3 regions of the Sporosarcina sp. P19 genome follow, and region 2 is predicted to be linked to each of the others. Evidence: riboswitches for the same ligand, from Rfam matches in the RefSeq annotation. Region 2 holds a riboswitch; each other region holds the start of a gene.

Region 1 (2,277 bases), on a different contig from region 2:
CTACGAGTGAATGGCTAATTCATTCTCGATAGGACTTCCACCCACTATATGCTGCAACCTAGGCTTGGTAACTCAACCTGGCGCCACTTAAAGCAAAAGGAGTAAGCAACTCATGCGTCTTCTGACAGCCGTTTATGTAATCCTTCATCAGTATACCTGTTATCGGGCTAAGCAAAATGCCGTTTCGGTAATGACCGGTACATATATGCAGCCCGTCGATGAACGGATGAGACCCCATGACCGGCAGATGGTCTGCGGCTTGGGGACGTACACCGACCCATGTTCGGTGGATCACTCCATCACTAAGCACAGGCAATAGGCGGGAAGCCCGTTGTAATAGCGAAAGAATGCCATGAGCCGTTACTGATGTATCAAAGGAACCGGGAATAGACGTTGCACCGATGAGCATTTCCTTATTTCGTTTCGGCACAATATAACAGCCGTCTACCGCAAATACCGTTTTGACCGGTGCAGGGCCGGCCAGCCGGATTGACAAGCATTCACCTTTCACAGGAATGACGGGCAAGGAAAAATCAGTGTCAGCTAAGAGATGGCTGCTCCAGGCACCGGCTGCAATCGTCACTTGAGTTGCATAAAGCGAGCCGATTGAAGTATCAACCCCCACTATCCGGTTTTGCTGAATCAGCAGACGAAGAGCCTTTGTTTCTTCATATACATGGGCACCGGCATGCATTGCTGCTTTCAAAAAGGCCTGTGCGAGCAAGGGGGCTTTCACTTGATGGTCTTTTTCCAGAAAAATAGCACCGGCAGTTTGGGACGTCATACAAGGTTCGATCTCCGGCACTTCTTCCGGCTCAAGCCACTGAATGGATGGGTCCTTTTCGGATAAAAAGTGATACTGTCGGTGCAGCTCGTCACGATCCTGTTCTGTCGCGGCCGTTTTGATCAGGCCAGCTGTTCGTAAATCAATGTCTATACCCGTTTCGGACAGCAATTCATCACGAAGTTGGGGGAACATCGCTCGGCTTTCCAGTGCGATTCCCAACAACGGATTGTCCTGCTCAAACTCATTTTGCGCCCCAAGCATCCCTCCTGCTGCCATAGAGGCCTGTCCGGCTTTGCCTGCATCAAATACAGCTACGCTTAAGCCTTCTTTGGCCAGTCGATAGGCAATGGAACAACCTATTACTCCTCCGCCAATAACAATATGATCATATGTCTTCATTATTTCCACTCCTCATAGATGACCTAAATACTAATGCTATTGAACATCTATATCAGCCTGTTAGAAAATGAAAAACGCCACTTTCATAGAAGAAAGCAGCGCCTCATGTATACAGTCCATAACATACAAGTGATGTAAGCAGTGCCACTTCCCTTCGCCAGTACGAGCTGGATCAGGTTCCAAGAGTCCCAAAGTCAATCACTTTGATCTCAGCCTTTTTTCAAAGGCACCTCTAGCGGATGAAATATTCATTTTTTTCAGAATAACATACAAGCCGAAATTTGTCATTTGAAATTAGTTATGGATCGGTGCTTATGCAAGGTGATTTTATAACAAGACATCAAAGAGAATAATCATACAACGGCAAACCATTCATCCGACCAGGTGATTGGCTACTTGGTTCTTTTTGTATGCAATTGTAGTGTATTGACTGAATTGTATCGTACACAGCGTAGCCCGACACTAAAATATTCTCAACTCTCTTTTTACTAGAAACGTAAGGTGGACTGTAAATACTGCACTATTGCAAACCAAAAGTGCTGGTAGAACTTTCTTAATCCATGTATTTATTAAATAACCTTCTATTATTGTGTAAGAAGATTCAACACTTTGACTGATGAACAGTGCTTTCTTATCGGAAGGATTTTCATAATATACGGACCAGTCACTCCTGCAATACCTATATTGTTCCCAGTTGTGGCAGCGATTACTCCTGCTACCTGCGTGCGGGGACCTGGTACCTCATCCTACGCCTCCCATTCAAGACTCAACACGCGATTTCGTCGGATCTCCCTTTGGTGATGGAATATCAGTGGATTCAGCTAATTTCATTAAATAATATATTTCTTCACGCGCCATGTGATCTGCCATTAAAGGGGTTAGGGTCCCAAGCGTTTCTTTCTTCAAATCCATCTCTTCCAACTCTCTTAAAAATGCTTTAAAAATAGTCATCTCTAAGTTGATGTCCTGATGGAATTTAGTTAACGCTGGGAATTTCATAATATTCGTACGTAAATAACCAGCCATCTCAATTGCTTTTAAATAAAATGCTTCCCACTCTTTAGTAAATCGTTCACTTTTCTTTTTGAGCT
Region 2 (2,277 bases):
TGGGGGCATAATCACTTCATACACTTTAGATGCAATCGATTTACTGACATTCATTTTCTGATTGCTGTCAATCAACGGGCGCGTTGCCGAAACACTGTATACCACCGGCTCCGAAGAATCCGTCTGCCGATCAATAAAACGATTATCAGTAATTGTCTCGAGGTATTGACCGTTACGGTAAATATCGAACTTCTCCACATCCTTAATCCACTCCCATGACAATGCAATTTGCGATGAAGCAGCAATCGTTGTAATTACTAAGCGTTGTAAAGGATGTTCATCTTTCTGTACTTCTGTCAGGGCTGATGTTTGGATAACAATTACATTTTGAACTCGTCCTTCTTCCACTCGTTCCACTGTATATTGGAAGGGATGTGACGGATCCAGCTCCCCGTCCGTAAACTTCGGGGCTGTCCCTTCGTATACTTGCCGATCATCTTTATAGACACGGTAATAACCACCTATATCACTCCATGTAAACGTTATATCACCCAACGAATGATCCATCTGTTGAATTTCGAATAATTTCTCCATTTGCGATCTGCTCCCTTTTATCTATTTCATCTGAAACAGTTATACGCCTTCAGATAATTATGTAACATTCAGCATATAGTTATACCTGTTCTTCTATGCGCAATCTCTCATTTTCACTTACTTCCACCTCGTTATACCAGTATTATTTCAACCTTTTTCATGTATATGATATAATGAGCTCGTCTGATACATTCCACCACTAGGGGTGCCTTCTTTTTGGCTGAGATGCAATTATGCAAACCCTTTGAACCTGATCTAGTACATACTAGCGGAGGAAAGTGGGTAGTTTTTATACCCAACCGCCCATCTATGCATGGGCTTTTTGTATATATACCTTTAATGGGAGGAAGAGAAACATGCAACTTATTCAACAACTTCGTCAAAGGCAACCGCTCGTTCATTGCATCACAAATTTTGTAGTCGCGAATTTCCAAGCAAATGGCTTACTTGCACTAGGTGCTTCTCCCGTTATGGCGGATGCAGTAGAAGAAGCAGAAGATATCGCAAGAATTGCAGATTGTAGTATTTTAAATATCGGTACGTTAAAACAACAGACAGTGGATGCAATGATTTTAGCGGGAAACAGTGCCCGCGCAGCAGGAAAACCTGTCGTACTAGACCCTGTTGGTGCAGGTGCCACACCTTTTCGTAAAGCTAGCGTCCTAAAAGTACTGGACGAAGTAGATATCACACTGATTCGCTGTAATACAGGCGAACTAGCTGCGATTGCAGATATACCCTGGGCCGCGAAGGGTGTCGATGCAGGAGAAGGTTCAGCAGACATCGAGGATATAGCAAAAAAGACTGCACGCAAGTACAACTGTCTGGTAGCAGTTTCAGGTGAAGTCGATATTGTTACGGACGGACATTCTAAACTATCTATTACAGGCGGTCACCCCATGATGACTACCATTACAGGTATGGGATGTTTACTCAGCTCTGTTACAGGTGCTTTTCTTGCCGTAGGAATGGAACGTCCGCTAGAAGCTGTGGCAGACGCACTTTCATTTTATAAACGAGCTGGTGAACAAACAGCAAAAACTTCAAGTGGCCCCGGAGACTTTGCTGTGAACTTCTTAAATACATTACATACATTGGATCGCGAATCAAAAACATTTTCAGCATAATAGACAGGAGGTTTTTTAATTGACAGTACAAGTAGCATTGACCATTGCTGGTTCGGATAGCGGAGGAGGTGCAGGAATTCAGGCTGACTTAAAGACGTTTCAGGAGCTAGGCGTATTTGGAACTTCTGCACTAACTGCAGTGACTGCTCAGAACACGCACGGTGTTCACGGTGTTTATCCAATACAGACCGACGGGGTCATAACACAAATACGGGCTGTGCTTGATGATTTTGATGTAAAAGCATGTAAAACCGGAATGCTGTTTTCGGCTGATATTATTACTGAAGTAGCTGCGCTATTAAAAGAATACCCCCCAATTCCTTTAGTCATTGACCCTGTCATGATTGCAAAGGGTGGACAATCTTTATTGCAACAGCAGGCGATTCAAGCACTGAAGGAACACTTACTACCGCTGGCGACGATTGTGACACCAAATATTCCTGAAGCGGAAGTGCTGACCGGAATGAAAATACAGACAGACGAAGACATTCAGCAAGCTGCAACTGCTTTTATTAAGATGGGAGCGAAAGCTGTCGTGATGAAAGGCGGTCACCGTAGCGATGTACTGGATGCAAAGGATTATTATGCCGATGCAGAAGGTCAGTCATTCACCGTG
Region 3 (2,277 bases), on a different contig from region 2:
TTCTTTAGGCGTTACATAACATAACATCGCTGTCCCGAACCAACCGATCATAGCCGCACCAATAGCAGATGTGATGTGGTCATAGGCAGGCGCAATATCTGTCGTTAAAGGACCGAGCGTATAGAAAGGTGCTTCTTGGCAAATCTCCATTTGCTTCTCAACGTTTTCCTTAATTAAATGCATAGGTACATGTCCAGGACCTTCTACCATGACTTGCACATCATGGGTCCAAGCAATTTTCGTCAGTTCTCCAAGAGTTTCAAGTTCAGCGAATTGAGCCTCGTCATTGGCATCAGCTATTGAGCCTGGACGTAATCCATCTCCTAATGAAAACGCGATATCGTACTGTTTCATAATTTCACATATATCTTCAAAGTGTGTGTAGAGAAAACTTTCTTTATGATGCAACATGCACCACTGGGCCATAATAGAGCCACCTCGTGAGACAATTCCAGTCACACGATGAATCGTCATGGGAATATAACGCAGCAGAACACCCGCATGAATTGTAAAATAGCTGACCCCTTGCTCTGCCTGCTCAATCAATGTATCGCGGAATACCTCCCATGAGAGATCCTCCACTTTGCCGTTTACTTTTTCCAACGCTTGATATAATGGAACCGTTCCGACGGGGACAGGTGAGTTACGGATGATCCATTCACGTGTTGTATGAATGTTCTTTCCAGTTGATAAATCCATGATATTGTCTGCGCCCCAGCGTGTAGCCCATGTCATCTTTTCCACTTCCTCAGCAATTGAAGAGGAGACGGCAGAATTACCGATATTCGCATTGATTTTCACATGGAATTTACTTCCGATAATCATCGGTTCCGCCTCTGGGTGGTTGATATTAGACGGGATAATTGCCCGTCCTTTCGCTACTTCATCCCGTACCAGTTCAGGGGTTACATTTTCACGGATTGCTATGAACTCCATTTCAGGTGTAATGATTCCTTTGCGCGCATAATGCATTTGTGTAACATTCATGCCGTTTTTTGCTCGTAATGGTTTACGTTTCAACAATGGAAATTCTGCTTCTTTTTGCATATTTTCCATTGAACGATATCCGTTATCCCGTGGTTTCACTTGCCTGCCTTCATATTCTTCCACGTCATTTCGTTCAACTATCCAGTTCTTCTTGATAAGTGGAAGTCCTTTTTTGATATCCACTTGATAACCAGCTTCCGTATATTTACCGCTTGTATCATAGACACGGAAAGGTTCATTCGCTATTTCACCTTGCTCAGTTATAGTTGGTGATAGCTCAATTTCGCGCATCGGTACAAGTATGTCTGGACGATTTCCTTGTACGTAGACCTTTCTACTAGCTGGAAAACATTCATGGATATGGATTTCTTCTCGCTTCTCTTGCATTTTGTCATCGTCTCCTTTTAAGGGGCGACATGACTCGATTCAAGTGATGGGAATCGGCAACAAAAAAGACCAGTTCCGTAGATAGGACCTGGTCTTCAAAACGCATAAATACGCGTCGCTGATAAAATGAAAACTTCCCTACGCTGGTACGAGCCAGATCAGGTCCAAAGAGTCCGGAATGCGTGTACTGTCATTCCATCTCAGTCCAATAACGTTGGACACCCCTAGTATTAGTATTTAATTGTTCGAACAGGAATAGTATACCATACCTTAATCGGTTTTTAAAGATTAATTATTCTGTTAATTTTCATAAGTTCCGTTATTTACATGTAACTAGTGTGATTGGTGAGGAAGCAGAAATGCAGAATCAGAAAAAACCTTCGATATACTCTGCATTCAGTCTGGTAGGAAGTTAGTGGGAAAGTATATCGCTGGCTTGTCTGTAAAGATCATTCTATGGACAAGCTATTTTTATAAGATCTTTTCAACACCACTCAAGAAAGCATGTAATGATGAGAAGGGAATGTCTTTGTATGACTTGTAAGATGCATAAATAGTGATGACGTGAGATAATCAAAAATGAAAAAATAAAAGAGGAAGGATCAGTGTAGTAGAGTTTACATTGTATAACATATCTAGGATTGAGAAGGATGAATGCTATGGGGAAGTAAAGTCACATACATATTTTGTTTTTATCATGGTGCTTGTCATAATATGCATCAAGTATGCAGTAATTGAAGCAATTTTTTTATTGTAGTCTAGACACGCTTGCATACAGCTAATTAGAAATATCATTACTATGGAGGAGGTAACCAATATATGTCCTATGTTTTACTCATTATTGGATTTGTATTATTAATAAAAGGAGCCGACTATTTCGTGGATGGCTCTTCAAATATCGCA

Evidence for each region. A riboswitch is a leader RNA that binds a small molecule or an ion and turns the genes downstream of it on or off. The one in region 2 is predicted to bind thiamine pyrophosphate.
Region 1: another riboswitch for thiamine pyrophosphate. It lies ahead of thiO (glycine oxidase ThiO); the one in region 2 lies ahead of thiM (hydroxyethylthiazole kinase).
Region 3: another riboswitch for thiamine pyrophosphate. It lies ahead of thiC (phosphomethylpyrimidine synthase ThiC); the one in region 2 lies ahead of thiM (hydroxyethylthiazole kinase).

What each region holds. Positions count from the first base shown of each region.
Region 1 covers NZ_PDYR01000005.1:63,852-66,128, forward strand. The annotation lists gene thiO (glycine oxidase ThiO) at 59-1,186, opposite strand; TPP riboswitch at 1,319-1,430, opposite strand; gene CSV74_RS07410 (DUF2935 domain-containing protein) at 1,946-2,277, opposite strand, start outside.
Region 2 covers NZ_PDYR01000006.1:168,154-170,430, forward strand. The annotation lists gene CSV74_RS08975 (DUF3238 domain-containing protein) at 1-534, opposite strand, end outside; TPP riboswitch at 726-828, shown strand; gene thiM (hydroxyethylthiazole kinase) at 891-1,661, shown strand; gene thiD (bifunctional hydroxymethylpyrimidine kinase/phosphomethylpyrimidine kinase) at 1,681-2,277, shown strand, end outside.
Region 3 covers NZ_PDYR01000003.1:197,501-199,777, reverse strand. The annotation lists gene thiC (phosphomethylpyrimidine synthase ThiC) at 1-1,374, opposite strand, end outside; TPP riboswitch at 1,493-1,610, opposite strand; gene CSV74_RS05755 (calcium/sodium antiporter) at 2,194-2,277, shown strand, end outside.